3 regions of the Brevibacterium sp. MGP-B1 genome follow, and region 1 is predicted to be linked to each of the others. Evidence: riboswitches for the same ligand, from Rfam matches in the RefSeq annotation. Region 1 holds a riboswitch; each other region holds the start of a gene.
What was found. A riboswitch is a leader RNA that binds a small molecule or an ion and turns the genes downstream of it on or off. The one in region 1 is predicted to bind thiamine pyrophosphate.
Positions count from the first base shown of each region.

Region 2: linked by a shared signal. The riboswitch ahead of AC3CD9_RS01800 (ECF transporter S component) and the one ahead of thiO (glycine oxidase ThiO) in region 1 are both predicted to bind thiamine pyrophosphate.
Region 3: linked by a shared signal. The riboswitch ahead of thiM (hydroxyethylthiazole kinase) and the one ahead of thiO (glycine oxidase ThiO) in region 1 are both predicted to bind thiamine pyrophosphate.

Region 1 is NZ_CM173407.1:860,438-871,038, forward strand. It holds gene AC3CD9_RS03955 (HXXEE domain-containing protein) at 1-466, shown strand, start outside; gene AC3CD9_RS03960 (YrhK family protein) at 399-686, opposite strand; gene AC3CD9_RS03965 (hypothetical protein) at 800-1,441, shown strand; gene AC3CD9_RS03970 (VOC family protein) at 1,579-2,040, shown strand; gene AC3CD9_RS03975 (PepSY domain-containing protein) at 2,121-2,801, shown strand; gene AC3CD9_RS03980 (thymidine kinase) at 2,794-3,414, shown strand; gene AC3CD9_RS03985 (mismatch-specific DNA-glycosylase) at 3,439-4,083, opposite strand; gene AC3CD9_RS03990 (SRPBCC family protein) at 4,107-4,622, shown strand; gene moeB (molybdopterin-synthase adenylyltransferase MoeB) at 4,659-5,873, opposite strand; gene AC3CD9_RS04000 (thiazole synthase) at 5,870-6,637, opposite strand; gene thiS (sulfur carrier protein ThiS) at 6,639-6,896, opposite strand; gene thiO (glycine oxidase ThiO) at 6,893-8,050, opposite strand; TPP riboswitch at 8,040-8,143, opposite strand; gene thiE (thiamine phosphate synthase) at 8,155-8,838, shown strand; gene AC3CD9_RS04020 (ketopantoate reductase family protein) at 8,835-9,800, shown strand; gene AC3CD9_RS04025 (DedA family protein) at 9,754-10,601, opposite strand, start outside.
Region 2 is NZ_CM173407.1:405,261-415,861, reverse strand. It holds gene AC3CD9_RS01840 (Ppx/GppA phosphatase family protein) at 1-441, opposite strand, end outside; gene AC3CD9_RS01835 (enoyl-CoA hydratase/isomerase family protein) at 451-1,278, opposite strand; gene AC3CD9_RS01830 (bifunctional 2-methylcitrate synthase/citrate synthase) at 1,303-2,424, opposite strand; gene prpB (methylisocitrate lyase) at 2,421-3,326, opposite strand; gene AC3CD9_RS01820 (MmgE/PrpD family protein) at 3,326-4,822, opposite strand; gene AC3CD9_RS01815 (DUF4916 domain-containing protein) at 5,018-5,557, shown strand; gene AC3CD9_RS01810 (universal stress protein) at 5,715-6,632, shown strand; gene AC3CD9_RS01805 (purple acid phosphatase family protein) at 6,669-8,675, opposite strand; TPP riboswitch at 8,828-8,936, shown strand; gene AC3CD9_RS01800 (ECF transporter S component) at 8,959-9,588, shown strand; gene AC3CD9_RS01795 (ABC transporter ATP-binding protein) at 9,588-10,601, shown strand, end outside.
Region 3 is NZ_CM173407.1:2,252,333-2,262,933, reverse strand. It holds gene AC3CD9_RS10290 (GNAT family N-acetyltransferase) at 1-1,052, shown strand, start outside; gene AC3CD9_RS10285 (TfoX/Sxy family protein) at 1,312-1,659, shown strand; gene AC3CD9_RS10280 (LacI family DNA-binding transcriptional regulator) at 1,753-2,892, shown strand; gene AC3CD9_RS10275 (substrate-binding domain-containing protein) at 2,985-4,079, shown strand; gene AC3CD9_RS10270 (ATP-binding cassette domain-containing protein) at 4,178-5,002, shown strand; gene AC3CD9_RS10265 (sugar ABC transporter permease) at 4,999-6,210, shown strand; TPP riboswitch at 6,362-6,495, shown strand; gene thiM (hydroxyethylthiazole kinase) at 6,483-7,412, shown strand; gene thiE (thiamine phosphate synthase) at 7,409-8,167, shown strand; gene thiD (bifunctional hydroxymethylpyrimidine kinase/phosphomethylpyrimidine kinase) at 8,164-9,033, shown strand; gene AC3CD9_RS10245 (TenA family protein) at 9,135-9,875, shown strand; gene AC3CD9_RS10240 (DUF1648 domain-containing protein) at 9,987-10,511, opposite strand.

The DNA.
Region 1 (10,601 bases):
CACAGCCGACCACCTGGCCGAGGTCTCCGGAATCGAGGCCCTGCGAATGAGCACGCGCCAGAGTGTGGCAGCGATCGGGCTCGTCGGAGCGGTAGTGGCAGCGGCGGGTGTCCGGGGGAAGCAGACACGAGGGAGGTCCGCACTCTATCGATCCACGGTCGCCGGCCTCGAAGCCCACGTGTTCACTCACCTGCTGTCGACGGCAGTCCTGCGACGATATACCGCCGGAGTGATCACCACCGTGCCGATCATGTGGCCCGGGGCCGCCCTGGCGCGACGAGAGCTCGCGGAGCTGGGGCACCCGCTGACCGGCACCGACTTGAAGCGCGGCATCGCCCTGATGGGTGCGGTGGCGGTGGCTGCTCAGCTCACGGTGCGCATTGACTGGCCGAACGCGGTCAGAAGTCGAAGGAATCGTCTCCGGCGGCCGCGGGGCTGCGCAGCCTCTGCAGGTGCAGATGTCTGATGAGGCGGATCACCGGGCGAATGAGCATCTCGACACTGCCGATGACGAACAGCCAGGTTCCCGAATAGGTCAGTGATTCGGAGAAGAACATGAAGCTGCCGATGAGGAACCAGAGGCCGATGAACACATCATTGGCGATGCTGATCACCTGGTAGCGCTGCCGGACGACGAGTTCCTCCCGTCCGATCCGCAGATGAAGATCCGGATTGTGTTCGGCCACCACTCTCTCCTTTCCCGCTGAATCCTTCCCACCGCGAGCCTACCGCCGCCGCCCGGGCTCGGACTCCGACCGGCGCCGAATCTCATGTCAGGGGCTGCGTCTACCGTGAGGACATGGATCAGAAGTCGAAACCGTTCGATTCCCACGCTTCCGAGTCGCTTGACCGTCACTTGCCGATGCCGTGGGATGAGCTGCTCGCCGCTGTTCGTCGATCCCCGCAGCTCTCCGCCGTCGAGGCGGCCCGCACTGTGAGGCAGAGGTCCGATCTCACGACCGATGGTCTCAGTCCTCTGCGCGCGGCGAGCACACCCACCTGGGACGGACTGCGCACCGTCATCAACACGGTGCAGCGGAAGAACCTGCTGCCGGACGATCTTCCGGACACGCGCAGCGCCTCCGTCATGCTCACCCATCTCCTCAGCGAACTCGCACTCAGCCTCTCCGGCCACCGTAGGCCAGGGCACGATGTCGGTGCGGCGTCGGCCGAGCCGAGGACTGAGGGTGCGCAGGCACGTTTCGAAACCGAGTGCACCACCTGGCTCATCAACGGACGACTCGGTGTGAGGGCCGCGGCAACAGGGTCACTCAAGGGCTATCTCAAATACGGAGAGCTCATGCCCGAGTTCTCCCGGGACCGCGTGCTGCGGACTGTCGACACGATCGAGGGACTCTTCGGAGGTGCGCTCGCCTTCGGGAACATGATCCGAGAGGAGATGCCGAGCCTGTTCGAACTCGGTGACAGCTTGGCTGTCTGAACCCTGGCAAAGCGCCCTCGACACTGGTGCACTGCCGCCCACCGGAGCAGAATGACCTTCATGTCCACCTCACCACGGCGTTGGAGCATTGCCACCGTCTACCCCGATATGTGGGCTGATCCCGGGAGCAACCGACCATGAGCCGAACAATCCAGGTGACCGTCGACTGCCACGACCCCGAAAGGCTCGCCCGCTTCTGGGCCGAAGTACTCGGCTACATCATTCCGGGTCCTCCCGGAGCGCGACTCGGTGCTGACGAGGACCCGATCGCTGCCTGGAAGGAATTCATCGCCGGCCTCGGCATCGAACTCGGTCCCGAAAACATGCGTGCCGCCATCGAAGACCCTGAACAGGTCGGTCCCCGGGTCTTCTTCCAAACGGTGCCCGAGCCCAAAACGGTGAAGAACCGCGTGCACCTCGACGTCCATGTGGCTCCGGGGCTCGACGGCGATGAGCGGATGGATGCACTCGAAGCAGAATGCAACCGACTGACGGAACTCGGAGGCACTCGGCTGCGCCGAGTCGATCCGGACCCGCCATTGGAACACGGCTTCATCGTCATGTCCGATCCTGAAGGCAACGAATTCTGCCTTGACTGACCAGCAGTCTCGAACCCCTTCAGATGAGATTGTTCTCAGAAACCACTGGTGAAAGGCGTTCCCTTGCTAGCGTGGCAGACATGAAGACGAATCGCATGGCAATGAGCACAGTGGCAGGACTGGCAGCACTCACTCTCGGCCTGGCCGGGTGTGGCGGAAGTGATTCCGGAAACGGAGCCGATGAGGCGCAGGACTCGCCCGCAGCAAGCGAATCGGCCCAGGCCAGCCCTGCCGGAGCCGAGGATCAGAGCGACGACGACCAAGACGATGACGGCGATGAAACCAAGTCGGCGGAGGAATCGTCCGGGAAGGGCCTGAGCGCCGGTGCCGACCTGAGCAAGGAATCGCCGGCCATCAGTGCCGAAGACGCGATCAAGACAGCCGAGGAGGAAGTCGGGAACGGAATCGTTCACGGCATCGAGCTCGACTGGGACGACAAAGACGGGGCCTGGCAGTACGAAGTATCCGTCCTCGACGGTAACACCGACCATGACGTCGAGATCGACGCAGAGACCGGGAAGATCGCCGAACACGAGCAGGACTCGACCGATGACAAAGAGAAGGCCATCGACCTCAACGACCCGATGACCTTCGACGACGCCCTCAAGCGTGCGCAGAAGAAAGCCGACGGAAAGCTCGTGAGCTGGAAACTCGAATTCGACGACGGCAAGCAGGAATACCAGTTCGACTTCGAGAACGGCAGCGAAAACACGGAAGTCACCGTTGACACCGACTCCAAGAGAGTCAGCGTCGATGACTGACACCGGTCGTCTCACGGTCATCGCCGGACCTATGTTCTCCGGAAAATCCGAAGAGCTCATGCGCAGGGTCCGGCGGGCCACAATCGCCGGAATCGATGTCCTCGTCGTGTCCCACTCACTCGACACCCGATCGGACATCTCCACGATCACCTCGCACACCGGGGTGAACATCCCCGCAGTGCCGCTCGGAGACGTCGCGTCCCTCGCCGAGGCGGCCCGACAGAAGGACTATGAACTCATCGCCATCGATGAGGCGCAGTTCTTCGGCCCAGAGCTCGTCCCCGTCGTCGAGGACCTCCTCAGCCGTGGACTCGACGTCATCGTCGAAGGACTGTGCGTAACCTTCGACGGGCAGCCGTTCGAACCGCTGCCCAGCTTCATGGCCGTGGCCGAAGACGTCCTCCGACTCACCGCAGTGTGCACCGTCTGCGGGAAGGACGCTGTGTTCCACCAACGCTTGGAGCAGACAGAGAACCCGAACGGCCCAGACGCAGCCCAGACAGCTCAGCCACCCGAGGCGACTCTTGCCGCGACAGAGATCGACGCCAGCCACATCGGTGGGCTGGATACCTATGTCGCTCGCTGCCGGCAGCACTTCACCGGGGCCGAGTAGCTTCACTGGACCCGTTCAACGGTCCTAGCCGTCGATGCTGTCCCAGACCTCTCGCCAGATCCGCGCGAGGTCTGGTATCTGATAGTGGGCGTTGAGGCCGCTCGGCTGCGGAACCACATGCAGCGCCACATCAACCGGCCACCCGTCGATCAGCGTCGTATCCTGCCGGCCGAGCTGAGCTTTCGGCACCTGAAAACCGGTGCGAAACGCTGTGATCCCGGCGATCGCGACCGCCCGGGGCCGGATATCGGCAAGACGCTCGATGAGGTGAACCGCACCCTCACGAAGCTCCTGCCGGGAGAGTTCGTCGGCACGGACAGTAGCTCGCCCGATGAGGTTGGTCAGACCGATTCCCCGACCGAGCAGCTGCTGTTCATCCGCGGGCTCGAGCCCGCGCGAGGCATCGACCTGGTGATCGGTGAGACCCGCCCGATGCAGAGACGGCCAGAAGCGATTGCCGGGACGTGCGAACGGGGCATTCACCGCGGCCGTCCACAGCCCCGGATTGATGCCGACGATGAGCAGCTTCAGCCCGGAGGGATCGGTCGGCAGGATATCGTCGATCGCATTCGGGTCGTCCGTGGCGAAAGCCGCAAGGTCGTCTTTGGTCGGTTTGCGACCACCCAGCGGGGATGGCCGACGTTTGCTGACGAAGTTGTCCTCACTCACACCTTTCACATTACCGTCGTACCATGAGCCACGATCATTTGACCCCACAGCCCGGAGAGTCCGCACCCTTCCATTTCGAGCACCGGTGGATCGCCGATGCTGGAATCGAGTCAGTCTGGACGGTTCTGGAACAGGTCGATGAGTGGCCTGGGTGGTGGCCGGGACTGACCGCTGCCGAGAGGGTCGTGGACGCACAGGCCGACGTTGATGCCGTCGATCTGCCGGTGACCCCCGGCAGCCGGGCCCGCCTCCTGGTCCGGGCCCCGATCGGGTGGTCTCTGCGGTTCTCCATCGAAGTCGACGAGGTCGATGCACCCCATCACATCCGGTTCTGGGCGAATGGTGATCTGCGCGGCGAAGGCCGATGGGCTCTGACCGCCTCCGAGGGGGTGACGACAATCGATTCTCTGTGGTGCGTGACGACGAGCAGAACGATCGTCAGGGCGATGCGACCGCTGTCCGGACTCATGCACGGAGCAGTGATGAGAGCCGGCGAACGGGGACTGCGATCACGGCTGGCCGACCGGTCCGGCTCCTGAGCGAACCGGTACCCAGGTCCTCGAATCTGCCGGTCGCTAGTCTCTCTGGTCTGCCGAGGCCCGAGCGGTGGCCTCCCACGCATCGATGCCCCCGGCAAGAGAGCGCAGACGGACTCCGGTCGGCACCGAACCGGACAGAATTCGGGCGGCCTCGGCCGATCTGGCCCCGGACTTGCAGTGGATGACGATATCGATGGGCGCCTCCGGCCGGCCGGAGGCACCGACCAGCGACTCAAGCGCCTGCCACCCGCGGTCTCGCAGGGCGCCGAGGGGCAGATGCACTGAGCCGGGGATGGCCGCCAGTTCACGTTCCCAGCCTTCCCGCACGTCGACGACGAGCACATCGTCTTCGACGGACAGGAATTCGGCGACGTTGATCTCATTCGCCGCAGGCTCTGCCACGCCGCCGCCGTCGAGGTCCACAGCACAGGCGGCAGCCACCTCGGTGAGGTCGGTGACCGGGGGACGGTCGGGATCGGGGGAGAACCGCAGGGTCGAGTACTCCCCGGTCAGCGCCTCATAGCGCAGCAGTCGACCGATGAATGGGGCACCGATGCCGCAGATGAGCTTGATCGCCTCAGTCGCCATCGCCGAGCCCACGGTTCCGCACAGCACGCCGAGGACTCCGCCCTCGGCGCAGTTGGGCACCGAATCGGGTTCCGGGATATCCGGGAACAGATCGCGCAGCATCGGCCCGTGACCGGGAACGAACGTGCTCACCTGACCGGCGAAGCGGAAGATCGTGCCCCACACCAGCGGTGTGTCGGTGAGTTCAGCGGCATCATTTGATAAGTACCGGGTGGCGAAGTTGTCCGCCCCGTCAACGACGACATCGTGTTCAGCGAAGAGACCGAGCGCATTCTCCGGGCTCAGCCGTTGCTCGATCGTGCGCACCTCGAGGTTCGGATCGAGCCGGTGCACGGCATCGGCGGCAGAGGCGACCTTCGGTCGGCTCACATCAGCATTCCGGTGGATGATCTGGCGCTGCAGGTTCGAGGCCTCCACCACGTCATCGTCGATGATCGTGATCGACCCGACCCCGGCGGCCGCAAGATAGTTGAGGACTGGAGCCCCGAGTCCACCGGCCCCGATGACCAGCACCGAGGCGGCCCGCAGACGCCGTTGTCCCTCGAATCCGAATCCCGGCAGGCTCAGGTGCCGGGAGTAGCGTTCCAGCTCCGTCCGGGACAGAGATTCAACGGGGTCAACGAGAGGAGGCAGCGATAGAGGAGTGGCGGCAGCGGTGGTCATTGTGCTGCGACCATTCCTTCGAACGGCGATGATGCCAATGCCAACGGTCGTTTGGGAATCCTCCCGGCTCCGGCCGCCAGATGCCCGGCCTCGACGGCCAAAGCCATCGCCCGGGCCATGGCGTGAGCATCGTGGGCGCGGGTGACCGCCGAGGCCAGCAGCACTGCGGTGCACCCGAGCTCCATCCCCAGAGCGGCATCGGAGGCGGTGCCGACACCGGCGTCGAGGATGACGGGCACCTGTGCACGGGAGACGATGGTCTCGATGTTGTGGGGGTTGAGGATGCCCAGCCCGCTGCCGATCGGAGCACCGGCCGGCATCACCACAGCCACGCCAGCGTCCTCCAGACGTTTCGCCAGGGCCGGATCGTCGTTCGTGTAGGCGAAGACCGTGAACCCGTCGAGGACGAGCTCCTCGGCTGCGGCGAAGAGTTCGATGGGATCCGGCAGCAGAGTGTCCTCATCGGCGATCACCTCGAGCTTCACCCAGTTCGTCTCCAGCGCCTCTCGGGCCAGTCGGGCGGTGAGCACGGCATCCCGGGCCGTATAGCATCCGGCGGTGTTCGGCAGCACCCGAATCCCCAGACGCTGGAGCATGGTGAACACCGAGTCCCGGGACTCGGCATCGAAACGGCGCATCGCCACTGTGGTCAGCTCGGTTCCCGAAGCCGCGAGTGCGTCTTCGAGGATGCTCAGGGAACTCGCCCCGCCCGTGCCCATCACGAGGCGAGACGACATCTCGACATCATCGATCGTCCAGGTCATCTCAGCCTCCCTGCACGGCGGTGACGATGTCGACGGTGTGCCCGTCGGCAAGGGTGCAATCGGACCAGGCACCGCGACGGATGACTTCACCGTCGACGGCCAGGGCGATGCCCAGGCGGCCGCCGTCGGCTGGTGTCCCATCGGGGTTCAGTTCCCGTCCGGTGACGTCGGCGATGAGGTCGAGCGCCGAGGTGGCACCCGGCAGCTCGTGGCGATCGCCGTTGAGGACGATGGTCGGTGAGTGTTCGCGGTCGGTCATGCGTTGCTCCTCATCGGGTAGGCAGTGGTGTGGTCTGTGGTGAAGCGGTGTGGGGACACGGACTCGAGCGCCCCGTCAGGAGGCCAGTCGCAAGTGACGCCCAGGGTGAGCTCGGCGCCGAGCCTGCCGCCGAACGGGGCCAAGAGGATGCCGTGGCGGAAGTACCCGGTGCTCACGATGCAGCCGGGATCGATGCGGCCGATCATCGGCAGGTCGTCGGGGGAACCGGGTCGGGCACGGGTGGTGATGTCGGTGATCTCCGCGTCGAGGATGCCCGGGACGAGTCGCTGCCCGTCGGCGAGCAGCCGGTGGATCGCTCCGGCCGGTGTTCCGGAGAGCCCGTCCTCACGGGAACTGGCACCGAGCACGATCTCGCCGTCCGGGCGAGGAACCAGGTAGACGGGGCGACCGTTGACCAGTCCGCGGATGGTGCGGCTCAGCAGCGGAGTCGCCTCGGCGGGGGCGCGCAGTCGCAGAACATCACCCCAGACCTCACGCAGAGGCAGCTGTGGGGCACCGACGATTGCGGACACAGCGCTGCCGGCGCAGATGATCACCTGATCGGCCTCCAACCGACGGCCATCGCCCAGCTCGACTCCCACAGTCGTATCGCTGTCCTTGATCAGGCCGGCCGCCCGCTGGCGGACGAAGCCTCCTGAGTCCGAGGACAGGACAGTCAGCAATGCGGCAGCGAGCCGCCGAGGGTCGATCGAGTGATCGCCTGGAATGTGCACTGCCCCGGCCACGGCAGGTGACAACGACGGCTCAACCCGGCGGGCAGCACTGCCGGTGATGAGCTCGGTGGCGAAACCGGATCGCGATTGTGCATCGCGCAGCTCCCGCAGAGCCTGCAGATCAGCTCGGTCACCGGCGCACACCAATGTTCCGGCATCCGAAAAGCCGAGATCGCTGCCGGCGGCGCTCGCCACCTCGGCGGAGAACTGAGGATACATCTGCGCGGAGGCTCGCATCAGCGGGTACAGGGGAGTCTGCCCCCAGACCACTTCGGCGGCGGGAGCGAGCATCCCTGCGGCAGCATGGCTCGCGCCCTGGGCTGGCGCAGGATCGATGATGGTGACTTCGGCACCGAGGCGGCGCAGATACCAGGCCGTGGACAGGCCGATGATCCCGGCGCCGACGACAATGACTCTCACAGCTTCTCCCTCCGGCGGCATGATCCGCATCAGGTCTGACGGTCGGCTCTTACGCCCTCTCAGCCTCGTTGGGAGGCTCCCGCGAACTCCTCTACTCTATGACCATGACCACACAGATGCCACCGCGCACCGCCGCGCAGCAGACGAAGAGAGCCTGGAGAGAGGCCAGACTGGCAGAAGCGAAGCTCTACCTGTGCACCGATGCCCGGACCGTTCAAGGCGACCTCGCCGAGTTCCTCGACGCCGTCTACCTTGGGGGAGTCGACATCATCCAACTGAGGGACAAGAGCCTCGAGGCCCGCGCCGAGATCGCGGCATTGGAGGTCCTCAAAGACATCGCCGCCCGTCACGACAAGCTCTTCTCCGTCAATGACCGTGCCGACGTCGCGCTCATCACCGACGCCGACGTCTTCCACGTCGGTCAAGGCGACCTCACCAGTGCTCAGGCCAGGGCCGTCCTCGGACCCGATGTCATCCTCGGCCGCTCGACCCATTCCCTCGAGCAGGCGCTCGCCGCCGAGGCGGACCCGGAGACCGACTATTTCTGTGTCGGGCCGGTCTGGGAGACCCCGACGAAGCCCGGCCGTGCCGCTGTGGGGACGGCACTGCTGACCGCCACCGCCGCCGAGGCAGCCAAACCGTGGTTCGCGATCGGCGGTATCGCGACAGGGGAGAGGCTGGACGCGATCCGGCAGGCGGGCGCGAGGCGTGCCGTCGTCGTCCGTGCGATAACCTCGGCTGAGGACCCCGCTGCGGCCGCGCGGGAGCTCAAGGAGGAGTTGGAATGACCCAAGCAGCTGACAGCGCATCCGACGGAATCGGTGCTGGTGCCGACCTGTCGATTCTCATCGCCGGAGCGGGGGCCACCGGCGGAGCGTTCGGCACCTATCTGCAGGAGGCCGGACGCGATGTCACGTTCCTGCTCCGGCAGGCACGGGCGGACACGGTCCGCGCGGAGGGGCTGCGCTTCACTGCACCCGGTGATGATCGGACGAATCAGGTCGATGTCATCACCGCTGAGGAACTCACAGCCGCACCACGAACCTTCGACCTCGTCATCGTCGCGGTCAAAGCGGGCGGACTCGACTCGGTCATCGCCGATATCGGACCGGCTGTGGGCGAGCAGACGACGATCATTCCGTTCCTCAACGGCATGGCTCAGATCGAGAAGCTGCAGAGCAGATACCCCGGACAGGTGCTCGGAGGGTTCGTCAAGATCGTCGGCACCATCAGGGACGGAGCCGTCGTCCAGCTCACCGACCTGGCCGTGATGACCATCGGAGATCTCCACGGCGCCGAAGTGCCCACACGCATTTACGAGGCTCTCGATGTGCCCGGATACAAACTCCAGACCGTCGGTGGAATCATCGACGGGCTGTGGGAGAAATGGATCTTCATCGCTGCGGCGGGAGTCGTCACCTGCCTGTTCCGCGCCCCGGTCGGAGCGATCATGGAAGCCGGCGGCAGATCGCACGTGCACGCCATCGTCGATGAGCTCGAAGCCGTGGCGGCTGCGGCCGGACACCCGGTGTCGGAAGCCTCCCACGCCATGACAATCAAGATGCTCACCGAGGACGGTTCCGCATTCACCTCATCCCTCTACCGGGATGTGACGGCAGGGCTGCCGAGCGAAACGGAGCACATCCTCGGCGACCTGTCGCGCAAGGCTGAGGAATTGGGAGCGGCGACTCCGCTGCTCGACCTCACGCTTGTGCAGCTGCGGGCAGGGGAAGCCCAGAAGCGGCTCTGACTTCGGCAGCGCCCGTGCGCAGCATCGCCAGATACGGCTCCTGCGGCTGAGTGTGGCCGACGTCTGACGAACCATGGGCGGCGGTGAACGTGACCATCGGGACACCGTCGACATCATCGAGGACGAGCAGCGTCTCGTATCCGCCAGGTCCCAGAGAGTGGGAGCTGCCGGCCGCCAGATCGAAGACGAGGCGTTCCAGCGGACTGTCTGGTTCGGGTGGGCGGTGCATCTCCTGTGCCGCCACATCGGCGAACTGTTCGGCGGTGATGAGGTAGGCCTTGGCGGGGGTCGGTCCGGGGACGAAATGATCGTAGAAGGCCATGCCGCCGCCCCACACCTTGGACTCGCCGGCGAAGTAGATCGTACCGGGCAGTTCGATCCCAGCTTCGACGCGGGGCAGTGTTCCGTCCCTGGCACCTGGATAGGTCACCATCGCCCCGGGCGGTCGCCCGCCCTGCAGATAGCAGGCGAGCCGATCGCGAGCCATGTTCGATCCGTAGCTGACGTACCACACATATGTTTGAGACATCCTTGCCATCGTGACATCTCGGTCTTGGAATTCGGTGAATCGGTGACGTGCGCGTCTTCTGCGGCGCCGGCGTAATCGGCGGACGAGTTCGGCACTGCCGGTGATGGCCAGGGCGATGCCGATGCCCACGGCGACGCCGAGCAGCGGCCGGTCCTCGAAGATCATTCCCCCGATGAGTCCGATCACCGTCGAATAGAGCGCCCAGGCAAGACTTCCGATCCCGTCCCAGAGCAGGAAAGTGCGGATCGGGAACCCGAGCAGACCGGAGCCGA
Region 2 (10,601 bases), 460 kb from region 1:
CTGTCCTGCCGCGATCTCGAGTGAGCCGCCGCCGATGTCGAGCAGCAGGATTTTCCCGGCCGACCACCCGAACCAGCGGCGGGCGGCGAGGAAGGTCACGCGGGCCTCGTCCCGTCCCGACATCACGTTGAGGGTGACCCCGAGCTGAGCGTTGATCGATTCGATGAGTCCGATCCCGTTCGGAGCCTCCCTGACCGCCGAGGTGGCGAAGGCGAGGATCTGCTCCGCCCCTTGGTCTTCGGCGATCTCGACGGCATCGGCGATGAAGGACCGCAGCCGTTCCTGCCCTTCGGAGTCGATCGTTCCGTCGTCGCTGAGGAATTCGGCGAGTCGGAGCACCTCCTTGTGCGAGGTGGCCGGCAAGGGCGGTGCTCCGACGTGGGCGTCGACGACCAGGAGGTGGACGCTGTTGGAGCCGATATCGAGGACTGCTAGGCGCATTCGCCCAGTTTATCCTCTCCGCGGGACTCCCTGAGAACGAACCTGGGGGCCGTTCTGCCAAGCAGTTTTGGCGAAGCCGAATTCCGGCGGTTCCTTGGCGAAGAAGGCTTCCTGACCGCGGATGATCTCGTCCCGGTAGGCGTCATCGAGCCACCGAGGCGGCTCAGTGTCCTCCGTCAGTTCACCGTCGAGGATCGCCTTGGCTCCGACCTGGCTGAGCCGGGACAGTCCCACGATCCGCTCCCCCAGGGCCTGTGCCGTCTCGAGCGGGGTGTCGGAGACTTCGTGGAAGAACCCGAGTTCGGCCATCTTCTCGAACTTCACGATCGAGGCCGTGATGAGCAGGTACCGTGCCCAGGCGTCGCCGAGGATCTCAGCCAGCCGCTTCGTGGGTCCAGCCGGGTACACGAGTCCGAGTTTGGCGGCGGTGACGCCGAAGATCGATCCGGGGGCGGCGATGCGGATGTCGCAGGCCGCGGCGATCTCCGTTCCACCGCCCACGCAGTTGCCTGTGATCGCAGCGATCGTCGGGGTCCGCGAGTTCGCCAGGGCCGCCTCGGCGGTGGAATTGAGTTCCCAGAAGTCCGCGAGTGCGACGTTGAGGTCGGCGATGTCCGAACCGGCGGAGAAGTGCCCGCCGGCCCCGGTGATCACCAGCGCGCCGATCGAATCGTCGGCATCGACGTTCGCGATGATCTGCGGCAGCGCCCGCCACATGGGCCGGGAGATCGCATTGCGTTTTTCGGTCCGATCAATGACGAGGGTTCCGACCCCACCGGAGACGGTGAAGTCGAAACCCTCGAGATCGACCGGACGGTAGGAGCCGTCTGGTCTCATGTGTGTGTTCTGCCTTTCGAGAGGTCAGCCCCGGTTGTCGGGAACCTCGCGCTGGTCCTCACCGTCGTAGGCGCTCAGGGGACGGATGAGGGCGTTGTTCGCCTGCTGTTCGAAGATATGAGCGGTCCAGCCGGTGATGCGGGCCATCACGAAGATCGGGGTGAACTGCTCGGTGTCGAAGCCCATGAGGTGGTAGGCCGGGCCCGAGGGGTAGTCGAGGTTCGGGTAGATGCCCTTGCGCCCGACGAAGTCCTCTTCGAAGGTGTTGTACAGATCCAGCAGATCGTTCGCACCCTTGACGGCCACCATGTCCTCGAAGGCCTTGCGCATGGTGGGAACGCGCGAATCGCCGTTCTTGTACACGCGGTGGCCGAAGCCCATGATCTTCGCCTTCTTGGCCAGTGCCTCGTCGATCCAGGCCGAAGCCTTGTCGGCGGTGCCGACCTCTTCGAGCATCGCCATGACGGCTTCGTTCGCTCCGCCGTGCAGGGGGCCCTTGAGGGCGCCGACGGCACCGGCGACTGCCGAGTACAGGTCCGATGTGGTCGAGGTGATGACGCGACCGGTGAAGGTCGAGGCGTTGAACGAGTGCTCGGCGTAGAGGATCATCGAGACGTCGAAGCAGCGCACGACCTCCTCGGCGGGAACTTCGTCGAAGACCATCTTGAAGAAGTTCGCGGCGTAGCCGAGATCCTTCGTCGGGGCGACGGGGTCGAGTCCGTGACGACGACGGTGGTCGATGGCCACGATCGTCGGCAGCTGGGCGTAGAGACGCTCGGCCTTCGCGAGGTTCGCCTCGGCGCCCTCGGTGTCGGCCTCGGGGTCGACGGCACCCAGGTAGGCCACAGCCGTCTGCACGACGTGCATCGGGTGGCAGTCCTTGGGCAGGCCGAGGATGAGGTCGACGAGCTTGTCATCGATCTCACGCTGGGAGCGTTCGCGTTCCTGGAATTCTGCCAGCTGCGCCTCGGTGGGCAGTTCGCCGTTCCAGATGAGGTAGGCGACGTCCTCGAAGCTGCGCTTGGCGGCGAGCTCCTGCACGGGATAGCCGCGGTAGGTCAGCGAGTTGGTCTCCTGGACCACTTTGGACACTGCGGTGGTGTCGACCACGACACCGGCGAGGCCCTTCTTGATTTCTTCGGTCACTGGTGACCCTCCTGTGAGAAGTTGAAGACTGCGGCATCGAACTCGTTGTACGCCGCGTAGTCGATCGTGTCATACAGGTCCGCACGGGTCTGCATGCCCTCGAGCAGGTCCACCTGAGTGCCCTTGTCCCGAATGGTCTGCAGGCCCGATTTGATCGCACCCATGGCGATGCGCAGAGTCGTGACCGGGTAGATCACAAGCTTGACTCCGACATTCGCCAACTGTTCGGTGGTGAACAGTTCACTCTTTCCGAATTCCGTCATGTTCGCCAGGATCGGCACATCGACGGCCGAGGCGAATCTCTCGAATTCGCCCAAGTCTCGCATCGCTTCGGGGAAGATCATGTCCGCTCCCGCATCGGCGTAGGCCTTCGCTCGGTCGATGGCGGCGTCGAGGCCTTCCCCGGCGCGGGAGTCGGTGCGGGCACAGATGACGAAGTTCTCGTCCCGGCGGCCCTTGACAGCGGCCTTGATGCGCTTGGACATCTCGGCCGCGGTCACGACCTCCTTGCCGTCGAGGTGGCCGCAGCGCTTCGGGTTGACCTGGTCCTCCAGGTGCATGCCCGAGATTCCGGCGTCCTCGAACTCCTGAACGGTACGGGCCACGTTCATGGCTTCGCCCCATCCGGTGTCGGCGTCGATGAAGGTCGGCAGGTTCGTCACCCGCGCGATATTGCGTCCGTGGTCGGCCACCTCGGTCAGCGTGGTCAGCCCGATATCGGGCAGACCCATGGCCGCGGAGAATGCTCCGCCGGAGATGTAGACGCCTTCGAAGCCGGTCTGCTCGATGAGCTGAGCGTTGATCGGGTTGATGGCGCCGGGGAACTGGACGATCTGATCACCGGCGAGCAGCTCGCGGAACTTGGCGCGGCGCTCGGCGGGGGTTGCCTGTGCGCCGAGCATCAGAAGATGCCCTTCGATCCGCTGTGCTCGAGTCCGTCGACGGCGAAGCTCAGCTCCGCAACGCCCTTGGCGTCGAGGCTCTCGAGGTTCTCGGCGAGATCGAGGAAGCGAGTCTGCTCCGAGTCGGAGACGATGCCCTCGGCCAGGGTCTTGAACTTCTCGATGTAATTCGCACGAGCGAAGGGACGGGCACCGAAGGGGTGGGCGTCGGCGACGGCGATCTCGTCGGTCAGCGTCGAGCCGTCTTCGAACTCGATCTCCACTCGTCCGCCGAAGGCCTTCTCGTTCGGGTCGATCGAGTGGTAGCGGCGGGTCCACTCGGGATCCTCGGTGGTCTCGATCTTGTGCCACAGTTCGACAGTGTCGCGACGGCCGGCGCGCTCGGGAGCATACGAGTGCTCGTGGTGCCAGCCCTGGTCCTGCATGGCCACGGCGAAGATGTACATGATCGAGTGGTCGAGGGTCTCGCGGCTGGCACCAGGATCCATCTTCTGCGGATCGTTCGCACCGGTGCCGATGACGTTGTGGGTGTGGTGCGAGGTGTGGATGACGATGCGCTTGATCTTCGTCAGGTCCTCGATCTGTCCGCCGAGCTTGCGGGCGAGGTCGATGAGCGCCTGGGCCTGGTATTCGGCCGAGTGCTCCTTGGTGTAGGTGTCGAGGATCGCGCGCTTCGCTTCGCCCTTGCCCGGCAGCGGGATGGTGTAGCGGGCTTCGGGGCCGGAGAGGATCCAGGCGATGAAGCCGTCCTCACCTTCGTAGATCGGGTTCGGGGCGCCCTCGCCGCGCATCGCACGGTCGACGGATTCGACGGCCATCTTGCCGGCGAAGGCCGGAGCGTGGGCCTTCCAGGACGAGATCTCGCCCTTGCGCGACTGACGGGTCGCGGTGGTCACGTGCAGAGCCTGCTGGACGGCCTGGAAAGTGATCTCGGTGGGCAGGTGGAGCAGGGCGCCGATGCCGGCTGCGGCCGAGGGACCGAGGTGGGCGACGTGGTCGATCTTGTGCTCGTGCAGGCACATTCCCTTGACGAGGTCGACCTGGATCTCGTAGCCGGTGGCGATGCCGTTGATGAGGTCCTTGCCGCCGATGCCCTTGTGCTGGGCGACTGCGAGCACGGCCGGGATGTTGTCACCGGGGTGCGAGTACTCTGCGGCGAGGAAGGTGTCGTGGAAATCGAGTTCGCGCACGGCCACACCGTTGGCCCAAGCGGCCCATTCCGGTGAGAAGCGGTCGCTCACCGGCAGGCCGAAGATGTTGGCACCGGGATTGAACGGGTGGGTCTGGGCCTGTTCGCGAGCGTGGGTCGGAGCGGAGCGGCGCACGGATGCGGCAGCGACGGAAGCGTTGTCGATGACGCGGTTGATGACCATTTCGGTGACTTCGGAATCGACCGGCGTCGGGTCGGATGCGACCTCGGCGATCTTCCATGCGAGCTGATCTTCGCGAGCCAGGTTCTCTGAGCTCTTGTAGGTGCGGACTTCATGATTGATCATGGATACCCCTTCATAGTCCTTGACCGGAAATGGTCACATAGTGCTGACACAACTGTAGGCCACGTCACTCGACAGGTCCCTGCCGGTCGGAAATTTATCTCGACATCAAGATATTTTACCCGAAGCGTGTCCCAGTTCACCAACGGGGTCTCCATGCTCTTCTGCCGCGAGGGATGGTTGTGGGAATATTGGGTCATGACTCGGACTGCCCTGGACTTCGACGAGAACTGGTTCGACGACGCGGAATACGCGCGCCTGCGCAGACGCATGCCGATCCCCTATGTCAACGCCATCCCGGTGCGGGTGGGCGAGACTGGCAACGTCGAACGCATCGGCCTGCTGCTGCGCAGCCTCGAGGACGGCACCCTCGGACGAGAGGTCGTGGGCGGGCGGATCCGCTTCCATGAGACGATCCGCACCGCACTGGTGCGTCACGCCGAGAACGACCTCGGCCCGATGGCGCTGCCGGTCATTCCGCCTGCGATCAGCCCGTTCCACATCGCCGAGTACTTCCCCACCGAGGGTTCGGCTCTCCTCCACGATCCGCGCCAGCATGCGATCGCCATGTGCTTCATCATGGAGGTCCGCGGCGAATGCACCCCGCGGGCCGATGCCCTCAGCCTCGATTGGCTGACCCCCGAAGAGACCCTGCGTCCCGATATCGTCGGCGAGCTCTGCTACGGCCAGGACCATATCCTGCGCATCGCACTGGCCCATCTGGGCTTCCGCGTCTGAGCCGGATGCACGCCCAGGTGAGACGGGCCCTCTCGCCCCACGCTTTTTCTACATCTTGTAGAAATGTCTTGGTAGACTGAAAGCGACGCGGACGATACCGCCAGTCGGGGCCGTCGTCGGCGTCTGGGTTGGACAGGCCCCGATCGAGAGGTGCGAGATGTCTGCTCAAACCAGTTCGTCCGAATCCGGCCTCAACCTCGAACTCGGCGTCCTCGTCGGCTTCGACGGCTCCGAGCTCGCCGCCCAAGCCGTCCGCTACGGCGCACTCGAGGCCGAACGCCGCAGGACCGTTCTCACCGTCGTCACCGCCTATGAGCTGCCGACGATGATCTACCCGAATATGGCCTCCATCCCCAGTGAACCCGAGGATGACAAGGCGAAGAAGGAAGCCGAGAAGACCCTCGCCGAGGCGGTCGAACTTCTGCGCGACTACTCCGGTGAGAAGTCCTTCCGCACGGCACCCGGCAATTCCGCCGGTGCGCTCGTCACGCTCAGCGCCGATGCCGAGGTCGCCATCGTCGGCGCCCGCGGCCGCGGCGGTTTCATGGGTCGAGTCCTCGGATCCGTGTCCACGGCGTTGCCTGCCCACGCTCACTGCCCGACGATCGTCGTTTCCGAACGGTCGGCCTCGGCAACGGCCGGCAACGGCCCAGTCGTCGTCGCGGTCGACGGTTCCGACAGCGGTCGGGTCGCCATGTTCACGGCCGCCGCCGAGGCCGCCTTACGGGGCACAGAGCTCGAACTCGTCGTGGTGCTGCCGGCCGGTGAGGAATGGCTCTACTGGTACCCCGACCTCGAACTCAGCTCCGAGGTCACCGCGCGCCGGCAGCGGCAGCTGACCGAATCACTCGAGAAGGAAGCCGCGACGCTAGCGGAGCAGTTCCCGGATCTGGCGGTGACCACCTCGGTGCCGGTCGGCGATCCCACGGAGATCCTCGTCGAGATCAGCTCGCGCGCACAGCTGACGGTGATGGGCACCCGTGGGCGCGGACGGATCCGCAGCGCTCTGCTGGGATCCGTCTCGCGCGGAGTCCTCAACCACGCCGAGGGTCCGGTCATGGTGGTTCCGAGCTGATCGACAGCGCCGGGTTGATCAGCAAGGCTGTGCCGATCAGCTGAGTCCGGCACCTCGGCGGCGACGGCTCACAACGAGGAGTGCCGCGCCGAGTGCCAGCGCCCCCGCGCCGACAGCCAAGGGCAGTGTGAGCCCACCGCCGGTGCGGGGCAGGTCTCCGTCCCCACTCGCCGAGGCGGTCCCGGATGAATCCGAATCATCGCCCGTTCCTGCGGCGTTCGCCTCGGCCGCCTCGGCTGAATCTGCCTCGGCGCCGGAGTCGGCGGTGCCTGCGGTGCCGGCACCTGCCGTGCCGGCGTCGGATCCGTTCCCGTCGTCGGTACCGTCAGACCCCACACCACCCGAGGCAGCACCGTCGGAGGCGGTGCCACCCGTACCAGCATCGGCAGCTGCACTCGGACCATCGGCACCTGCATCTGCGTCGTCACTGGTTCCGGCATCCTCGGAATCTGCGTCTGCGTCTGCGTCGTCGCTCGTTCCTGCACTGTCGGCGTCATCATTCGCACCTGCATCATCAGCACCTGCCGCGGAGTCTGCACCGGAGCCGGCGCCGGCTCCGGAACCGGCGTCGGCCTCCGCATCGTCATCCGGGGCTGGTTCTTCCGCCTCGGCGCGCCTGAGTTCGACATCGTCGATCTGCTCGGCTGCGGCCTGCGCTTCCGCGCTTTGACCATCGGCCGGTGTCCCACCTGCCGGCACCTCATAGGTCGTCGCCCGCAGCGCTTCGTCGCTGACCCGGACCCGGGTGAAGGCGGGCACGTCGTTGTGGACGCTCTTGCCTTCCCAGTCGAGACCGGGAACGTAGTCATAGAACTTCGACCCTGACGAGGAGGTCAGCGTGAGGTAGAGCGTCTGCCCGTCTTCCTTCTCTTCCTCGGCTCCCGCTTCGGAGCCCTCAACAGGCTTGCCTTCGCCGTCCATGAGGAAGGTGCGGTTATAGATGTGGTCGTGGCCGGAGACGACGAGGTCGATGTCGTTGCGGGCCGCGACCGGAGGGATCGCCTTCCGCAGCCGTTTGACGTCGAGGTCATCCCAGTGCGTGGCCGTCGAATAGATCGAGTGGTGGAACCCGAGAACAGTCCAGCGTGCCTGGTCTCCGTGCTCGGCGACGACCTCGTCGATGAACTCGGCGTGGGCATCCACGTCCGGGCTGTTCGAGTTGATGTTGAGGAACAGGACTCCGTCTTCGATGAACCAGTAGTCGCCTCCGGAGGTGATGACGCCGCCACCGCCGTGATCCTGGCTGACATTGGGTCGATTGAAGTGCTGCTCGTAGGCTTTCGAAGACACATCGTGGTTGCCGATCGTCGTCGCCTGCGGGATCGTGCGGGTCGCTTCCGGTGCCAGGTATTGAGCATACTGCTCCTGGTTGCCGGCGGAGTTGACCTGGTCTCCCAGCGAGTAGAAGAAGCTCGGTTCGTCGGCGGTGGCCACTGCCGAGGACAGGGTCCGGTCCCAACCGGCAGCGTCGTCGGGATCTCCGCCTCCGGCACCGACCTGGGGGTCGCCGAAGACGAGGAATTCGTCCTCTCCTCCAGCAGATCCTGTGGTGAATTGCTGCACCTCGGTGAACCCGTCCTCTTCGCTGCCGACCTGGTAGGCGTATTCGGTGTCGGGCTCCAGGTCGGTCATGCTCGCATGGTTGAAGTGACGTTTGAGGTCGGTGGCAAGACCGGAGTCCGCGGTCTCTGCTGTTGCCGCGTCGGCCGGAAGTTCGCCTCCCTCGAGTTCACGCACCGGCGCCCACCGGACCTCGCCTCCGCCGGAGCTCTCGCTCATCCACGAGAGGTTGCGCGCCGTCGAGTCGGCCCCGACCTGCACTACGGGATCGGTGATCGCCTCGCTCCCCGCATCCGCCTCGGCGGGCGAATCCGCCCGGTCCGGGCTCGGAGTCTGAGCAGAGTCAGCATTCGTGCCCTGGGACGCGGTCGGCCCTCCGGAGCCGAGAGATGGTTCGGCACGCACGGGCACCGGGGCCGCCACCAGAGCGGCGAGCAGGGTGGCGGCGGACAGGGCACTGAGCGGTCTCTTAAGTCGATGCATATTCACCCGCCCATTCCTACTGACTAGTAGTGTCCGGTCGCTCGAGGCCCGTCGACGGCGAGGGAAACGGGAAGTGAATCCTCGATGACCGATCCCGGCCTCTGCTCCGCTTCCGATTCCGGTCGCAGCTTCGCTCCCCTGTTGTACAGTGGTGGCTACGACAGGGGAGCGCCGTCAGGGGCGCTGAGAGTGCAGAAGAAGCTGCAGACCCTCGAACCTGATGCGGTTAGCACCGCCGAAGGAAGTCGAGACTCTTCACCCCTCCTTGAAATGAGGAGGCACAATGCCGAAAACCACCACGCCGAACACCACCCCCACCCCTTCACGCGCCTTCACCGCGGCGCCGAAATCCAAACAGTGGCGGGTGGTCGACTATGTCACCACCGCCGTTCTCGGCATCGCCGTGGGACTCGTGTTCTGGGTGTTGGCGCTGAGTTGGAAGGTCCTCGAACTCGCCTTCCAGGCATTCCCGCCGTCGATCGGCCTCATCGCCGGGCTCTGGGTGCTGGCCGGTCCGCTCGCCGGTGCGATCATCCGCAAACCCGGTGCCGCGCTCCTGTGCGAACTCATCGCCGCCATCGTCGAAGCCGTCCTCGGCTCCCACTTCGGAGCAACCGTTCTGCTCTCGGGTCTGCTGCAGGGCCTCGGTGCCGAACTCGTCTTCGCCGCCTTCGGCTACAAGCGCTTCACCCTGTGGGTCACCGCCGCATCGGGCATGCTGGCGGCTGCGTTCATGGCCGTGAGCGAGAACATCATGTACAACGCCGAATGGCATTTCGGCTTCCAGGCGATCTACGCCGTCTGCGCGATCGTCTCCGGCCTCGTCATCTCCGGGATCGGCGCCTGGTTCGCCTATCGGGCGATCGCGGCCACGGGTGCTCTGAGCTCCTTCGCCTCCGGCCGTCTGCGCTGATGGCGCTGCCGATCACGGCCGTCGGCTTCTCATGGACGCACACCGACCGTGACCAGCCGGCTGTCGGTCCGCTCGACCTGCAGATCGCGGCCGGAGAGAAAGTGCTGCTGCTCGGCGCCTCCGGGGCCGGCAAATCGACGTTCCTCCACGCCGTCGCCGGTGTCCTGCCCGAGGAATCGGGTGAGACCACCGGTGAACTCCTCGTCGGCGGTGAGAAACCGGATCCGCGCCGAGGCAGCACCGGGCTGGTCCTCCAAGATCCCGATTCTCAGGTGATCTTCTCCCGCATCGGTGATGATGTGGCGTTCGGGATGGAGAACCTCGGACTCCCGTCCGAGACAATCGACGCTCAGGTCCCCGAGTCCCTGCAGGCGCTGGGACTCGATCTGCCGCCGGAGCATCCGAGTGCCGCTCTGTCCGGTGGGCAGAAGCAGCGGCTGGCTCTGGCCGGGATCCATGCGATGGCCCCGGAGGTCATCGTCCTCGACGAACCGACGGCCAATATCGATCCCGCCTCGGCGACCGAGGTCCGCGATGCCGTGCTCACCGTGCAAGCCGAGACACAGGCGACCATGCTCATCGTCGAACACCGGGTGGAGCTGTGGCTCGATCACGTCGATAGGGTCATCGTGCTCGGCCGCGAAGGCATCGCCGCCCAAGGCCCGCCGGGGCAGATCTTCACCGAGGCGGCCCTGACCGAGACGCTCATCGACTGCGGAATCTGGATGCCGCAGAACTCCCCCACCCCGCGCCGAGGCGGGACCGCGAGAATCGATAGAACGTCGGGCCGCCTCGGCGAGGTTCTGCTGCGCACCCATCGGCTCAGCGTTGCTCGACCACGCATGGCCGCTCCCGCCGCGGCCGGTCTGGACGTGAGCCTGAGCGCTGGTCAGGCGCTCGGAATCGTCGGTGCGAACGGGGCAGGCAAATCGACCACGGCCCTGACCCTGGCGGGTCTGCTGCCCGAATTCTCCGGACAGGTCCTCGCCGAGGCGGCCCTGCGGGACGGAGCC
Region 3 (10,601 bases), 1.4 Mb from region 1:
GGCAGGCCGACCACCGCCTGGCGATCACCTTCGCCGCGGACATCGCTCGCGGTGATCTGCTGCCGCTCGGGGAAGGGCTCGATAAGCACCAGGCGCAGCAGTCCCTGCGCACGTTCTTCAACCATTCGCGGACCGGCGCGCCTTATGTCAAGGTTGCGCTCGCCGTGCAGAACATGGGATTCCTGCGCGGGCTGTCGCCGAAGTACATGCGCGACACTCCAGCCATCAACGACTGGGTTGCCGGCTTGGTCGGATCCGACCCCACCTTCGCCGAGGCGGGCTTCCGAGTGCTGCGGGAGCGTGCCGCGCTCGGGTACACGGGGGACGTCTACCACCGGACGAAGGAGACGAACCCGCACCGGAAGATGCTGGCCGCCCTGTGGCGGGAGAACCCCGTCGAGCAGATCGAACCAGGTCAGAAGCTCATCACCATGGCTGCCCTGCTGCACCGGGATCACCAGGGTGCGTCGCTGGCCGGCGAGCTCATCAGCGCATCTGGCCTGAGTGCCGCGGCATGGCTGCGCAGCTACCTGCGGGCGTACCTGAAGCCACTTATCCATGCGCTGCTGGCCCACGATCTCGTGTTCATGCCGCACGGGGAGAACCTCATCCTCATCCTCGACGAGCATGTGGTCACCGGGGCATTCATGAAGGACATCGGTGAGGAGGTCGCCGTGCTCGGCCACCGAGAACTGCCCGCCGACGTCGAACGCATCCGCGCAGTGGTGTCGGGGGAGGAGAAGGCCCTGTCGGTGTTCACCGATATGTTCGACGGGGTCCTGCGGCACCTGTCCGGCATACTCGACGCCGATGGTCTGCTGCCGGCCGAGAGGTTCTGGGCGATCGTCGCCGAGACCCTCGACGACTATGAAGCGGAGCACCCGGAGACGGCCCGCGGTGTCAGCGGCGACGTGGATCTGCGTGCCGACCACTTCGCTCATTCGTGCCTCAACCGGCTGCAGCTGAAGAATACGAAGCAGATGGTCGACATCGGCAACCAAGCCGAATCGCTGCTCTACGCGGGCACGATGCCCAACCCGGTGGCTCGCTGAGTCATAAGGGGCCACGCCGACCGCTCACCTGAGCGTCGACCGCTCGCCGCATCACTTGATACCGCGACGGTGACTCGAGCGCTCAGTGAAGGAGGACCGAGCCAATGCGTGCGCTCGCCGCTGCGCTGTGCTGTCGGTGAATCGACGCAGCAGAACACGCCACTCGCCGAGGCGGGGCACCGGAAGGGTGCCCCACCTCGGCGAGTACCATTCACAGTGAAACCGACCTTTGCTGCAGAGCCGACCGGAGACCATTGACATGACTCCCGAGCAGACATCACTCATCGAACGGATCCGTGCGCACATTGCCGAAGAGCCCGTGGTTCGCGAGGTCTCGATGTTCGGCGGCCGCGCGGTCATGGTCAACGAGAAGATGATCGTCAGTGCTGGTAAGACGGGTGATCTGCTGGCGCACATCGATCCTGACCGTCACGATGAGCTCCTCAAGCGACCCGAAGCTGCCCAAGCTGAGATGGGAACCGGTCGGGACATGGGACCCGGGTGGATCAACGTGAGCGCAGAGTCTGTCCGTGATGACGAACAACTGGCATTCTGGGTCGAGACCGCCCTGGACTTCAACCGAACGGTGACAGGCCAGCACAACTGAGTCCGCCGCGCGAGCGGTTAGTATCATTCCAACGGTTGCCTGTGCGTCGATGCGCAGAGTCACGAACCGGTTCTCAGACTCAAAGGTGTGCGCATGGCGAAGCAGAACGATCGGCCGACCCTGGCCACGGTCGCCGAACGCGCCGGTGTGAGCATCAAAACGGCCTCCCGCGTCCTCAACGGCGAGAAGCACGTCGCCGCGTCGACGGCGGAGAAGGTCGAAGCTGCCGCCGAAGACCTCGGATTCCGCCTCAACCCCACGGCCCGCCGACTCCGCGCCGGAGGCCGCTCACCCTATATCGGTGTTGTCCTCTCCGACGCCGGTGATGCCTTCCAAGCACGTGCCTTCGCCGCAGTGGAAGCCGAGCTCGCCGCCCTCGACCTGCGCCCGGTGGTGACCGTGGTCGGTGACGACCCGGACCGAGAGGAAGCCTTCCTCGACGAATGCCTCGCCAACGACCTGACCGGGATCATCGTCATCCGCGCCCACCCCGAGGCGGCCGAGACCTACGCGCGGGCCGCCTCGGCGCCGGGCACCCGAGTCGTCTCGCTCGACCCGGCTGTCGAGGGCCCAGGAATCAGCATCGTCGCAGGTGATGACCGTGAAGCGGGACGCCTCGCGGCCGAACAGCTGCTCGCTCATGGGCACATGGCGCTCGGCGTCATCGGCGATCATTCGCCGAGCCTCATCACCACCCGCCGACTACAGGGAATCCAGGACGCCATCGCCGGCCGCCGCGGCGTCGGCTGGCGCGCCTATATGCGTGAGGACGCCCACGACGAAGCCAGCGCGAAGAACGTCGTCGCCGCCTGGCTCGGATCCCGCAGCGCACCCGGAGCCCTCATCACCCTGTCCGCCACAGTGACCCAAGGTGCCATCGACGCCTGCCGCCGCCTCGGCGAATGGCCGGCCCTGGTCGGCATCGACGATTTCCCCACGGCCGAACTCCTCGACGTCACCGTCGTCGATCGCAACGTCGAATCCCTTGCCGCCGAGGCGGTCCGACGACTCCGGGCGGGTGCGGAACCCGGCGGGGCGGGGGTCGCACCCGACGGGGCCGGCACGGAACCCCGCGGTTCAGGGGTAGATGGGGACCGCCTCGGCGAAGGGGATGGCTCGATCGCGTGGGAGGCGAACGGACGCGATCGTGTCGAATACGGTGCGCCGGATTTCGACAATGCGCTGTGCGTCATCGCCCGTGGCAGCGGTGAAGAGCCGCCGGACACCCGCTGAAGATTTTTGTCGAAACAGTTGACAGCAGGCGGCGTTCGGCGAATCATATTCAACAGCCTGACAACGTTGTCAGAAAGATTGAAAGGTTCACAATGAGGCACAACCTTAAGTCCCACAAGAAGCTGGCGCTGCTCGGTGCCTCCGTCGCGATCGGTGCTCTTGCACTCAGCGGCTGCGGCAATCAGAAAGGCCAGGGAAACGACGAGGCCGACAGCGGTTCGGGCGGCGATGGGGACGTCACCATCGCGCTGCTGCTGCCCGAGTCGAAGACCACTCGGTACGAGTCGCTCGACAAGCCGAACTTCGAAAAGTATCTCAAAGAGGCCAACCCAGACGCGAAAGTCGAATACCGCAATGCCAATCAGGATGCGACTCAGCAGCAGCAACAGGTTGAGGCAGCCGTGACCGAAGGCGTCGACGCGATCGTACTCGACCCCGTCGATGCTTCCGCAGTCTCCTCCGCGCTGTCGAAGGCCGAAGCGAAGAAGATCCCGGTCATCTCCTACGACCGCTTCTTCGAAGGCGCGGACTACTACACATCGTTCGACAACAAGAAGATCGGCAACCTGCAGGGCCAGGCCGTCCTCGACGGACTCAAGGACGCCGGGGTTGACCCGAAGTCGGGACCGGTCTGGATGGTCAACGGCGACCCGAAGGACCCGAACGCCGCGGACTTCAAGGCCGGAGCCGAGGAGACCCTCAAGGGCGCAGGCGTCGACATCGCCGCCAGCCACGACACCCTCGACTGGAACCCTGACGATGCCCGCCAGTGGGTCGAAGGTCAGCTGCAGGGCAAGGGCGAGAAGCCGATCGCGATCTACTCTGCCAACGACGGCACCGCCGGCGGCGTCATCGCTGCCACGAAGAAGGCCAAGGTCGAACCTGTCGTGACCGGCCAGGACGCCGAAGTCGACGGACTGCAGAACATCCTCAAGGGTGACCAGTTCGCCACGATCTACAAGTCCATCCCGCCGCAGGCCGAATTCGCGGCCAAGGCCGCCGTCGCTCTGGCCGCGGGCGAGGATGTCAACGCGGGAACGACCTATAAGGACACCCCCACTGACTTCGTCGAGGCCAAGGTCGTGACGAAGGACAATATCAAGGACATCGTCGGCGACCAGATCAAGGCCGAGGACATCTGCACCGGCAAGGTGGAGAAGCTCTGTGCCGATGCCGGTGTGAAGTGAGCGCGTACGCGTCCACAATCTGATGTGACCGACCTCGAGCCGGCGGCCGCCACCGGTCGCCGGCTGCCGGGGTCAACGACTGCGACAAGTAGGAACAGATGACACCAGAGACACCCGACCCGTCATCCGCAGCGACGCGGACGCCGGGCAGCGACAGCGAGCCTGTGCTCGAACTGCGCGGAATCAACAAACGGTTCGGTGCAGTCCAAGCCCTGACCGACATCCATCTCAGCGTCGGTCGCGGCGAAGTCGTCGGCCTCGTCGGCGACAACGGTGCCGGCAAATCGACCCTGATCAAGGTCATCGCCGGAGTCCACGCCGCCGATGACGGCGAGCTCATCATGAACGGGACGGCGCAGAGATTCTCCTCCCCGAAGGATGCACAGAAAGCCGGAGTGGCCACAGTGTTCCAGGATCTCTCCCTATGCGAGAACCTCGACGTGGTGGCCAACCTCTTCCTCGGACATGAGAAGACCCGCGGAGGCGTCCTCGACGAAGTGACGATGGAAGCCAAATCCTGGGAGCTGCTGCGCAGCCTCTCGGCAAAGATCCCGAGCGTGCGCGTACCGATCGCGGCCCTGTCCGGCGGTCAACGTCAGACGGTCGCCATCGCTCGGTCCCTCCTCGGCGAACCATCCCTGGTCATGCTCGACGAACCGACAGCGGCGCTCGGCGTCGCTCAGACGGCCGAGGTGCTCAACCTCATCGAACGGCTGAAGGAACGCGACCTCGGCGTGCTGCTCGTCAGCCACAATATGGCCGATGTGCAGGCCGTATGCGATCGGGTGCACGTGCTGCGGCTGGGCAAGGATGCCGGTGATTTCCCCGGTGACGAGCGCACCGATGTGCTGGTCGCCGCGATCACCGGAGCCAGCGACAATGTCGTGACCAAACGCGCCGCACGGAGGGGTGAGCGCCGATGACTCGCAATTCCTTCATCACCGATGAGCGGATCTCGTCCGAAGGCATCGTCGGCACCTTCGTCCGCCGGGTCAAAGAGGGGCAGCTGGGGTCGTTCCCCGTCATCCTCGCCCTCATCGTCATCGTCATCGTGTTCCAGTCGGCCGACTCGAACTTCATCTCTCCGGCCAACCTCGTCAACCTCTCTACTCAGGTCGCGTTCCTCGCGATCCTGGCTCTCGGCATCAACCTCATCCTGCTCCTCGGCGAGATCGATCTGTCACTGGCGCAATTGGGCGGTCTGGCCGCCTCGCTGCTCGGAGTCCTGGTGGTGAGACAAGGTGTGCCGCCGGCCTTGGCACTGATCATCATGCTGCTGCTCGGCCCGGTCGTCGGCGCGATTCAGGGCTGGTTCTTCGCCGTCGTCGGCATCCCGGCGTTCGTCGTCACTTTGGCCGGTCTGCTCGCGTTCACCGGTCTGACCCTGACGACCTTGGGTACGCAGAAGAATCTGTCGATGTCGGACACCTTCGCCTTCGACTTCGCCAGCTTCTACTTCCCTGCGATTTGGGCCTATATATTCGGAGCCGTCGCGATCATCGGCTTCGGCGGCGGCATCATCTATTCGAAGCTGCGTCGCCACCGGGAGGGCCTCAGCGCTCCGAGCTGGACCTCCGTGATCGTGCGGATCGTGCTGCTGGCCGCGATCGTGTTCGGGTTCCTCATCCTCGTCAATCAGGACTTCGGTCTGGCGATGCCGTTCTTCCTCATGATCGTCATTGCGATCATCATCGACCTCGTGCTGCGCAAGACCCGCTACGGCCGGTCCATCTACGCCGTCGGCGGCAAGGTCGAAGCCGCTCGGCGTGCCGGCATCCGCGTGACCTGGGTGCGCATCAGCGTGTTCATGGCCGCAGGAGTGTTGGCCGCGCTGTTCGGTTTCATCAAAACCGGAGTGACGACGAATGCGGGGTCGACGCTGGTGAGCACGCAGGACCTGCTCAACGCGATCGCTGCCGCGGTCATCGGCGGCACCTCGCTGTTCGGCGGTCGCGGAACCGCCTGGGCTGCCGTGCTCGGTGCCTTGGTCGTCGGTGCGATCAACAACGGTCTCTACCTCATCGGCTTCAACTCCGATGCACAGCAGATCATCACCGCACTTGTGCTGCTCACCGCAGTTGTCATCGATGCACTCAGCCGCCGTGGCCAGAGGTACGTCGGGCGGGGGTAGTGGGGCGGGAAGCTTCCTCTGCCGACCGCTCGCCTTAGCGTCGAGCGCGCAATGCATAGCTTGATACAGCGACGTTAAGTCGAGCGGTCGGTGCTGAGCATTCGAGCAGAGTATGGAGTCGCCCGTGTCCGACCGGGCTGATACAGTCGGAGCCAATGACATGGGGTGCCTCATGAGGATCCGTTCGCACCAAGACGCTGCGCACGGAGGACACCGAGGCTGAGAGAACACCCATCGAACCTGATCTGGGCCATACTAGCGAAGGGATCGTCATGGTTGACTTCGACCTGCGTTCTGCGAATGCGCGTCTGCGCGCGACCAACCCGCTCATCCAATGCATCACGAACACCGTCGTGCAGCAGTTCAGCGCCAACGTGCTCCTGGCCATCGGCGCCTCCCCGGCGATGCTCGACCACGAAGCTGACGCCGGTCAGTTCGCCGGGATCGCCAGCGGAGTCCTCGTCAACTTCGGAACCGCCTCGAACCACCAGCTGCTCGCCGCCGATGCCGCCATCGACGTCGCCAACACCGCCGGCAAGTCCTGGGTCCTCGACCCCGTGAGCGTCGGCGCCGTCGACTTCCGCACCTCCCGCATCCGCCGTGCCGCCGCCGATCACCCGACCGCCATCCGCGGCAACGCCTCCGAGATCGCCGCACTCGCCGGAGTCGGACTCGGTGGTCGTGGAGTCGACTCCACCGATGAAGTCGACGCCGTCCTGCCCGCTGCCGCGAAGCTGGCCCGAGAGACCGGTGCCGTCGTCGCCGTGTCCGGGCCCACCGATGCCGTCGTCGCCCACATCGACGGCACCGACCACGTTGCCCGCATCTCAGGTGGACATGAGTTCATGCCGTTGGTCATCGGCACCGGCTGCTCACTCGGTGCCGTCACCGTCGCCTACCTGGCCGCCGCCCGAGCCGGACTCGCCGACCCCGACGCCGACGTCTCAGCCGTCAACGCCACTGAGCAGTCCGCGAACGGTGGGGCCGCCTCGGCGAAGTTCGAAGCTGTCGTCGCCGCCCACGCCCACTTCGCGGTCGCCGGGGAACTCGCCGCCGATGGCGCGAAGGGTCCCGGCAGCTACTCGGTGAACTTCCTCGACGCGCTCCACACCGTCGACGGTGACCGACTCGCACAGGCGATAATCGGCCTCGACACGCTCACTTCTGCGAATGAAACCGCCGGCGAAGGCGTCCAGGCATGACCGCCGGATCCGCCCACATCGCTGACAACCCGGCTGACGACAGCGCGACCGTAAGCGACCTAGACGGCTCGGCCGACCGCTTCGCCGGAATCGACACGCGACTCTACCTCGTCACCGACTCCGCGCAATGCGAGGCCGCCGGCCGCAGCGTCGCCGAGACCGTGCAGGCCGCCGTCGCCGGGGGAGCGGGCATCGTCCAGGTCCGTGACAAAGACATCGACGACGGTGACTTCTACTCGCTGACCCGCCAGGTCATCGCCGCCGTCGACGCCGCGACCCGCGACACCGACCGCACGGTCCCCGTCGTCCTCAACGACCGCGTCGACGTGGCCCGCCGCCTCATCGACGAAGGCGAGAACGTGCACATCCACGTCGGCCAAACTGACACCACCGTCGCCGAGGTGCGCGCCGCACTGGGTGCGGAACCGCTCATCGGCCTCTCGGCCGCGAACAGCGACGAATTCGCCGCCGCCCGCGACTCCGGAGTCGTCGACCTCGTCGGCATCGGACCGGTCTTTGACACCTCCACGAAAGCCGACGCCCCCGACGGCATCGGACCGGACCGCCTCGGCGAACTGGTGGCAGAAGCGGGCATCCCCGCGGTCGCGATCGGCGGCATCAACGCCGGCCGTGCCCCTGACCTACAGGGACGCGGGCTGATCGGGATCTGCGTGGTCTCGGCAATCTGCATGGCCGACGACCCGAAGACGGCAGCCGAGGAACTGCTCGCCGCATTCGCCGGGAGCGCACAGTGACAACCCGCCCGCCGATCACCTTGTCCATCGCCGGCACCGATCCCTCCGGCGGTGCCGGAATCCATGCCGACCTCAAGACCTTCACCGCGCGGAAGACCATGGGCACGACCGTCATCACCGCCCTCGTCGCGCAGAACACGCACGGTGTGTCCCGCGTCTATCCGATCGACGTCGAATTCGTCGCCGATCAGTTCGACTCCGTGCTCGGCGACCTGCCCGTCGATGCGACGAAATCGGGGATGCTCGGCAGCCGTGACCTCGTCGAACTCGTCGTCGATCGCGCCGCCGAAGGCCGGCTCGGCTTCTATACCGTCGACCCGGTGATGATCGCGACCTCCGGCCACCGCCTCCTCGAGACCGATGCCGTCGACGCCGTACGCACCCACCTGCTGCCCGTCGCCGACCTCATCACCCCCAACCTCCCCGAGGCGGCCCTGCTGATCTCCGACGACGAACCCGAAGCGCAGACGACTGAAGCCATGCGTGACCAGGCACGGCGCCTGCTCGAACGCGGCCCCGGAGCGGTCCTGCTCAAGGGCGGGCACGGCAGCGATGACGAAGTCATCGACATCCTCGCCACCGCCGATGGCCAGGTTTGCGAGTTCACCCACCCCCGCGTGACGACGATGAACACGCACGGAACCGGGTGCACTCTGTCAGCCGCGATCACCGCCGAGGTGGCCGTCCTCGGCCGCGAACACACAGAGATCGGGTCGGACATCCTCGGCGAGGCCGTCGGCAATGCCCTCGATTATCTTGCTCGCGCTCTCACCTCGGCCGCGGACTGGCAGCTGAGCCTCAATCCGGAGGGCGCCCACGGACCCGTCGACCACCAGGTCGACATCGTCCGCGGTCGACCCGCCTGACATATCCATCCCGCCAGACCACCACGTCACCCGAACCGCCGACTCACTCGATCCACCACGTCATACGAACCACCACGTCACACGAGCACAAAGGAGTTCCCATGACCGTCACCTTTACCGCCGGCCCATTGACCACCCAGCTGTGGGACCGTGTCCGCCCCATCGTCAAGCAGATCGAAGAGCTGCCGTTCCTCGCCCAGCTCGCCGACGGCAGCCTCGATCCGAAGGCCTTCGTCAACTACATCTCGCAGGACAGCCTCTACCTCAACGGATACGCCAAGGCCATGTCGTTCCTGGCCGCGAAGACCGTCGACCGTGACGAATCCCGGTTCTGGGCCGGATCCGCCGCCGAGGCGATCACCGTCGAAGAGGAGATGCACGGAGAGCTGCTCGCCGACGCCCGACTCGCCTCGGCGCTGGAAGAGCTCACCGCGGAAGGCTCCCGTTTCAAGGCCTCCCCGACGACGCTGGGTTACGTGTCCTTCCTCGTCGCCACGGCCGCCAGCCGATCCTACGGCGAAGGCGTCGCCTCAGTGCTGCCCTGCTTCTGGGTGTACGCCCATATGGGCAAGGTGCTTGTCGACCGGGCCGGGCAGATGGCCGACGACCACCCCTACCGCACATGGGTGCAGACCTACGACTCACCCGACTTCGACGAATCGACCCACCACGCCGTGCAGATCCTCGAACAGGAACTCGCGAAGGCACCGAGCGAAGAAGCCGCCCGCATGCGCGCCGCCTTCGAGCAGGCCTGCGTCTTCGAACTCCACTTCTGGGCCTCAGCACACGCCATGCAGAACTGGGACGTGTCCGTGTTCCTGCCTCAGGAAGTCACCGTCTGATCCCAGGGACCATCGGATCCCCCTCGCCGAGGCGGCCCTGACCTTGAGTCGATCACCTCGGTGGGGTGAGCGGAAGCGTCCCCGCCTCTGCGGTCGGCATAGACCGTGCGGTCACCTCGGTGGGGTGAGCCTGCGGTAGAAACGCCAGACGGCGAGCCCCGTGGCGACGAGGAAGATGGCCGTCGGCACGAAAGTCAGCCATTCCGACATTGTCGCCGAACGCGCTGCCTCGGCGATGATGACGAGGATTGCCGCGACGAGCAGTGCGGTGAGTCCCGCTGTGATGCGCAGGAGCTCGATGAGGCAGCCGACGAGGTAGGTCTTCTCGCCGCGCTCGAGCCAGTACTCCCTGTGCGGGGCATTGATGAGCGTGACCGGCAGCTTCTCGAACAGCGGGCGGATCGACATGACAGCGGGCAGGCCGACGCCTATGGGCAGGAAGATCCACAGGAGGCCCGTCTTCGATGTCCAGTCATCGGGCTGACCACCGGAGTCGAAATGGGTGGCAACATTTTCGGGTGCCTGCACCCAGAACCAGACGCAGACCCCGAGGAAGACGAGGATCGAGGTGACCGCGAAGATGAGCGCGGCGGTCTCACTCGATGGGTTCCGGTGCGGCTGTGCAGAGGAAGGCATGGGTGCCACTCTAACCACTCCGGTGAGCGGCCCGACCGTGGCGATCGTCAGGCAGGATCGGTCCTACGGAGACGACGGAGGTTCGGACCG